Regions from separate parts of the Cellulosimicrobium sp. JZ28 genome, predicted to be linked through region 2. Evidence: riboswitches for the same ligand, from Rfam matches in the RefSeq annotation. Region 2 holds a riboswitch; the other holds the start of a gene.

Region 1 (3,307 bases), 880 kb from region 2:
GACGATCTCGATGCGGTCCCCGGGCGCGACGACGGTCGTCGCCCAGGCGCCGCGCGGCACGACGGCGTCCCCGACGGCCACCGCGACGCCCTGCGGCGTGCCGTCGGCGACGTAGGCGGGGACGAGCGCGGCGACGAGCCGCTCCAGGTCGACGTCGCCGTCGAGCGGGTACGGCTCGCCGTTGACGAGCGCGGTGGGTGCGGGTGCGGTCACGGGTCTCACCTCGGTGTCGTGGCGGTGCGGGCGAAGCGGTCGGTCCGGGCGGTGGCGAGGGCGGTCGCGACGTCGTCGCCGTGCTCGCTCCCGCCGAGCGCGAGGAGCCTGCCGAGCCCGGCGACGACGGCGTCGGCCGTGAGCGGGGCGAGCAGGATGCCGTTGCGGCCGTGGCCCGTCGCGAGGTGCAGCCCCGGGACGTCCGTCGGCCCGACGAGCGGGAGGTTGTCCGGGGTCGCGGGGCGGCCCCGCGGCGTCACCTCGACCAGCGCGGCCTCGTCGATCCCCGGCAGGAGGGCGCGGGCGTCCCGCAGGAGCGCGAAGACGCCGCCGGCGGTGGCGCGGCGGTCGTCCGGGTTCTCCTCGGTGGTGGCCCCGACGACGACCTCCCGGTGCCCGGCGCGCGGGCCGGCAGGCTCGGGGTCGCGCGGCACGACGTACACCGGCCGACCCTGCACGAGCCCGCGCACGACGTGCTCGAGCGCGAGGTCCGGGCCGGCGTCGAGCCGCAGCGTCTGACCCTTCACCGGGCGCGTGGGCACGACGACGCCCGGCACGTCCGCGAGGAGGGCGCCCGACTGCCAGCCCGCCGCGACGACGACCGCACCCGCGCGGTGGAGCCGGCCGGCGTCGTCGTGCACGCCGACCACGCGCCCGGCATCGAGCGCGAGCCGGGTCGCGGACGCGCGGACGACGCGCGCCCCGGTGGCCGAGCCCGCACCCGCGGCGTCGCGCCCGCCGACCGCCGAGAGCAGCGCGGCGTGCGTCGCGCGCGGGTCGACCGCGTGGTCCGCGGGGGCCCACGCCGCCCCGGCGACGCGCGGGCCCAGGTACGGCTCGCGGCGGCGCGCGTCGGCGACGGTGAGCTCGTGCGACGCGAGACCGTGCGCGGCGTGCAGCGCGAGGACGCGGCGGAGCAGCGCGAGGTCGTCCGCGTCGTAGGCGAGGGTGAGCGTCCCGGCGATCCGCAGCCCGACGTCCGCCCCCGTCGCCGCGCGCAGGTCCGCGGCGAACGCCGGCCACGCCGCGGCGGCCGCGAGGTGGAGCCGCAGGGCGGCCTCCTCCCCGAAGTCGGCCTCGGTCACCGGCGCGAGCATCCCCGCGGCGGCATGCGTCGCGCCCGCGCCCGGCGCCGGGTCGAGCACCGTGACGGTCAGGCCCGCGCGCGCCGCGCGCCACGCGACGGCGAGACCCACGATCCCGCCCCCCACGACGACGACGTCACGCGCGCCGTCGGGCACGACGGAGCCACCCGCGGACGGGTGGACGGACAGGCTCATGTGCGCTCCCTTCGCTGGCATGACCCAGATCAGGTTCGACGGTCGGCGGCGACGCCCTCTCAGCCCCGTGCGGGGCTCCCGTGCTGTCGGCCACAGTACCTCCTGCCGTGGGCCCGCCGAGGCTAGGCTCCCGCGGGTGAGCTCCGAGACCTCCACCACCCCGGCCACTCCCGCCCCGTCGGCAGGGGACGCCGCACGCGCCCGGCTCGCCGACGCGCGGCTCTACCTCTGCACGGACGCGCGCGAGGAGCGCGGCGACCTCGAGGACTTCCTGCGGGCGGCGCTCGCGGGCGGGGTGGACGTCGTGCAGCTCCGCGACAAGACGCTCGACGTCGCGCGCGAGCTCGAGCTCCAGGAGCTCGTCGCGCGCGTCGCGACGGAGCACGGCGCGCTGTGGGCCGTGAACGACCGGGCGGACGTGGCGTCGGTCACGGGCGCGCCGGTCGTGCACATGGGCCAGGGCGACCTGCCGGTCCTGGCCGTGCGGGCGCTGCTCGGCGCGGGGCCCGTGCTCGGCCGGTCCACGCACTCGGCCGCGCAGGCGGCCGCGGCAGAGGCCGACCCGGCGGTGGACTACTTCTGCGTGGGCCCGCTGTGGGCGACCCCGACGAAGCCGGGGCGGGCCGCCGTCGGCCTGGACCTGCTGCGCGACGTCGCGGCGACCCGGCCCGCGACGCCCTGGTTCGCGATCGGCGGGATCGACGCGGACCGGCTCGACGCCGTCCTCGACGCGGGCGCGACCCGGATCGTGGTGGTGCGCGCGATCACGGCGGCGAGCGACCCGGAAGCGGCGGCCCGCGCCCTGCGCGAGCGCGTCGCGGCGCGCGTCGCGGCGCGCGCCGAGGCGCGCACCGACGCCTGAGACGCGGGACGAGCCCCGCCGCACGGCGACTATCCTGGACGGGTGACGTCACCCGCCACCGCTCCCGACACCCCCACCACCGCCGAGGTGGCCTCGACCCCGCGGCCCGTGCTCGTCGTCGACTTCGGCGCCCAGTACGCGCAGCTCATCGCGCGCCGCGTGCGCGAGGCCAAGGTCTACTCCGAGATCGTGCCGCACACCTTCACGGTCGAGCAGATGCTCGCCAAGGACCCGGCCGCGATCATCCTCTCGGGCGGCCCCTCGTCCGTGTACGCGACGGGTGCCCCGTTCGTCGACCCGGCGCTGTTCGAGGCCGGCGTGCCCGTCATGGGCATCTGCTACGGCTTCCAGGCCATGGCGAAGGCGCTCGGCGGCGAGGTCGCCCAGACGGGTCTGCGCGAGTACGGCGGCACCGAGGTCGAGGTGTGCGCCGCGGGCGTGCTGCTCGACGGCACGCCGCAGAACCAGACCACGTGGATGAGCCACGGCGACGCCGTGCACCGCGCGCCCGAGGGCTTCGAGGTCCTCGCGACGTCGTCGGGCTCGCCGGTCGCCGCGTTCGAGGACCGCGAGCGTCGCCTCTACGGCGTGCAGTGGCACCCGGAGGTCAAGCACTCCGCCCACGGCCAGACGGTGCTGGAGCACTTCCTGTACGACGGCGCGGGCCTCGCCCCGGACTGGACGCCCGGCAACGTCATCGCGGACCAGGTCGCGGCGATCCGCGCCCAGGTCGGCGACGCGCGCGTCATCTGCGCCCTCTCGGGCGGCGTGGACTCCGCCGTCGCCGCGACGCTCGTGCAGCGCGCGGTGGGCGACCAGCTCACGTGCGTGCACGTCGACCACGGGCTGATGCGCGCGGGCGAGGTCGAGCAGATCGAGCGCGACTTCGTCGCGGCGACGGGCGTCAACCTCGTGATCCGCGACGAGAAGGAGCGGTTCCTCACCGCGCTCG
Region 2 (3,307 bases):
CGACGCTCGCCTGGAGCTCGGGGTCCAGAAGCGCGAGGGACACGCCGATCCCGACCTCGACGCGCGAGGCCGCGTCGACGAGCAGGGGCAGGTCGCGGCGCAGGAGCGTGCCCTTGGTCAGCACGGACAGCGGCGTGCCCGACCCTGCGAGCGCGTCGATGATGCCGGGCATGAGGCGGTAGCGCCCCTCGGCGCGCTGGTACGGGTCGGTGTTGGTGCCGAGCGCGACGGCCTCGCGCGCCCAGGACGGGCGGGCGAGCTCGGCCCGCAGCACGTCGTCGACGTTGACCTTGACCACGACCTCCCGGTCGAAGTCCTCGCCCGCGTCGAGGTCGAGGTACTGGTGCGTGGGGCGGGCGAAGCAGTTGTGGCTCACGACCCCCGCGGCGACGAAGTCGCGCGTGCCGGTCGTGATGTCGACCAGCTCCGTCGTCTCCCCCGGCCCGTCGAGTGCTTCCAGCGAGTCGACGCGCAGCGCCTCGCCGCCGGTGACGTCCTGGCCGTCGAGGACGGGCCGCCCGTCCGCGAGCGCCGCGGCGCCCGGCCCGACGAGCACGTCGCCGAGCGCCAGGCGGGCACGGTGCCCGGCACCGCCGACGACGTGCCGCCACCCGCGCTCGGTGAGGAACCGGTGGTCGCCGCTCGCCACGAGGCGCGTGCCGTCGGCGAGGGTCACGCGGTAGGCGCGCTTGCGGGTGGTCCAGCGGTCGAGCACCCGGGTGCGCACGTAGCGCCGGTACGCGCCGTGCGGGGCGGTGCCGACGATCTCGTCGCCGACACGCAGCTCGCCGATCGGCCGTTGCGTGCCGTCGGCCAGCAGCACCGGGGTGGCGGGCGCGAGGCAGTAGGAGCACGCGTGGCTGCACCCGCGGTAGGGGTTGACGGTCCACCGGAACGGCATGCGCGACATCGCCGGCACCTTGGACAGCGCGCTCTTGGCGGTGACCTCGTGGAACGTGATGCCCGCGAACTCGGGCGTGCGCACGCTGCGGACGAGGCCGACCCGCTCCAGCCCGGGGAGCGCGCCGTCGTCCGCGCCGAGCGCCTGTCCGTCCCACCGCATCGCGCTATTCGAACAAACGTTCGAACGAGCTGTCAAGGGCGGGTCATTCGTCGGCGGACCACGCCTTGAGCAGCGCCAGGTTCCCGAGGGGGATGTGGTGGCCGATGCGCGGATGGTCCAGCGCGACACCGACGACCCCGGCCGCGCCGAAGGACGCGACGTAGTCGATCGCCGCCGGCACGGGTACCCCGAGCAACGGCACGGCGCCTGTCTCGTCGTCCGCCAGACCGAGCGCCCGGGCCGCCTCGTCCGCGCGCGCGGCGCTGCTGTAGAGGCAGATCATGGGCCCCTGGTCCGCAGCGACGGCGTACGGACGCGGCTGGTCCTCGGACCCCCGCGCGATGAAGAACCACGTGCCGAGGTGCACCGTCTGCCGCCACAGCGCGATCTGGGCCGACGTGTCGCCCGCGGGCGCGCTCCGCACGGCCTCGTCGAGGCGGTCCAGCTCGGCGACCGCGGCGGGGTCGTTGTCTCGGGTCATGCGCACTGCCTCGTTCCTCGTAGTCGGAGCCCGTACCCGGGTCCGCGCGGGCGCCTCGTCGCCGTCACCTTCTCACGGCGGCCGGGCGTCCCGGTGGGTGAGACGCCGGGATTGTCCGGCGGGCGTCCAGGCCCTAGGGTCGGGCCGAACGCCCCCGGGGAGCGCACGAGCGCTGAGAGTGCAGGCCGGACACCCGTCCCTCCTGCAGACCCGTGGAACCTGATCTGGTTCGTACCAGCGAAGGGAGCAGGGCGGACGTCACCGTCCCCTGCGCGCTCGTGCCCGTGCCCCGCGCGTGCCGTCCGCGCGGGGGCGGCGGTGGCGCGCCGTCGTGCACCCCTCGCCCCGGGGGCCCGACGGAGGGAAGCGCATGACCGAGCCCCGCACCACGCCGCCCCGGGCGACCCCGCCCACCGCCACGCCCGACGACCGACCCGACGGCGTGGGTCCCACGCCCGCCCCTCGGGACCGCGCCGTCGCCACTCCCCCGAGCCGTGCCCGACGCCGCGGCCTCACCCTCCACGAGACCGTCCTCGTCGCCGTGCTGGGGGTCGTGTTCGGGTTCGTCTACTGGGCGTTCGTGCAGCTCTGGGCCCCGCTCCAGCTCGCCATGGGACCGCTCGCGGACCTCGCCGCCAACGTGCTCGCGGGCGCGTGGATCGTCGTCGGCCCGCTCGCGACGTACATCGTGCGCAAGCCGGGCGTCGGCGTCCTCACCGAGACGCTCGCGGCGCTCGTCGAGGTGGTCTTCCTCGCGTCGCCCGCCGGCCCGCTGCTCGTCCTCGTGGGGCTCGTCCAGGGCGTGGGCGCCGAGATCCCCTTCGCCCTCACCCGATACCGCCGCTACGGCTGGTGGGTCTTCGTCGCGTCGGGCGTGAGCGCGGCGCTCTTCACGTACGCGTTCAACGCGGTCCGCTTCGGCTGGATCGGGCAGGACTACGCGATGCTCCGGCTCGGCGTGCAGGTCGTCTCGTGCGTCGTGCTGTGCGGGATCGCGGCGCGCCTCCTCGGCGACGCGCTCGCCCGCACCGGCGCGCTCGACGCCTTCGCGATCGGGGCCGACCGCCGTGGCTGAGGCACCGACCGCAGCACCGGAGGTCACGCCGGACGCCGTGCCCGGCGACGTGCCCGACGCCGTCGCCGCCGCCGGCCTGACCGTCACCGTGGGCCACGACGGCACGCGCGTGCTCGACGACCTCACCCTCACCGTCCCCGCGAGCACCGGGCTGCTCGTGCTGGGCCCCTCGGGCTGCGGGAAGTCCACGCTGCTGCGCGCGCTCGTCGGCGTCGTGCCCCACACGCTGCCGGGCTCCGTCGCGGGGGACCTGCGCGTGACGGGCGTCGACCCGCGCGACACGACCCCGGCGGCGCTCGCCGCGCGCGTCGGCCTCGTCCAGCAGCGGCCGGGCGACCAGCTCTGTCTCGCCCGCGTCGACGACGAGTTGCGGTTCGCGCTCGAGAACCGGGCGGCGGACCCGCGCACGATGGACGCCCGCGCGACCGCCGCGCTCGCCGCCGTCGGCGCGGACCACCTGCACGACCGGCCGACCCACGCGCTGTCGGGGGGCGAGGCGCAGCGCGTCGCCCTCGCGGCGGCGCTCGTCGCCGACCCCGAGCTCGTGGTCCTCGACGAGCCGACGGCGTTCCTCGACCCGGCCGCGGCGCACGAGGTCGGGACGCTCGTGGGCAGGCTCGTCCGGGCGCCCGGACAGGACACGCCCGACACCCCCGGCCGGTCGGTCGTGCTCGTCGAGCACCGCCTC

The links. A riboswitch is a leader RNA that binds a small molecule or an ion and turns the genes downstream of it on or off. The one in region 2 is predicted to bind thiamine pyrophosphate.
Region 1: another riboswitch for thiamine pyrophosphate. It lies ahead of thiO (glycine oxidase ThiO); the one in region 2 lies ahead of BJP59_RS07590 (ECF transporter S component).

The regions. Positions count from the first base shown of each region.
Region 1 covers NZ_CP017660.1:775,059-778,365, forward strand. Annotated here, with positions in the region: gene thiS (sulfur carrier protein ThiS) at 1-213, opposite strand, end outside; gene thiO (glycine oxidase ThiO) at 219-1,493, opposite strand; TPP riboswitch at 1,483-1,585, opposite strand; gene thiE (thiamine phosphate synthase) at 1,630-2,355, shown strand; gene guaA (glutamine-hydrolyzing GMP synthase) at 2,398-3,307, shown strand, end outside.
Region 2 covers NZ_CP017660.1:1,652,456-1,655,762, reverse strand. Annotated here, with positions in the region: gene BJP59_RS07600 (Rv2578c family radical SAM protein) at 1-1,063, opposite strand, end outside; gene BJP59_RS07595 (hypothetical protein) at 1,107-1,544, opposite strand; TPP riboswitch at 1,690-1,809, shown strand; gene BJP59_RS07590 (ECF transporter S component) at 1,915-2,619, shown strand; gene BJP59_RS07585 (ABC transporter ATP-binding protein) at 2,612-3,307, shown strand, end outside.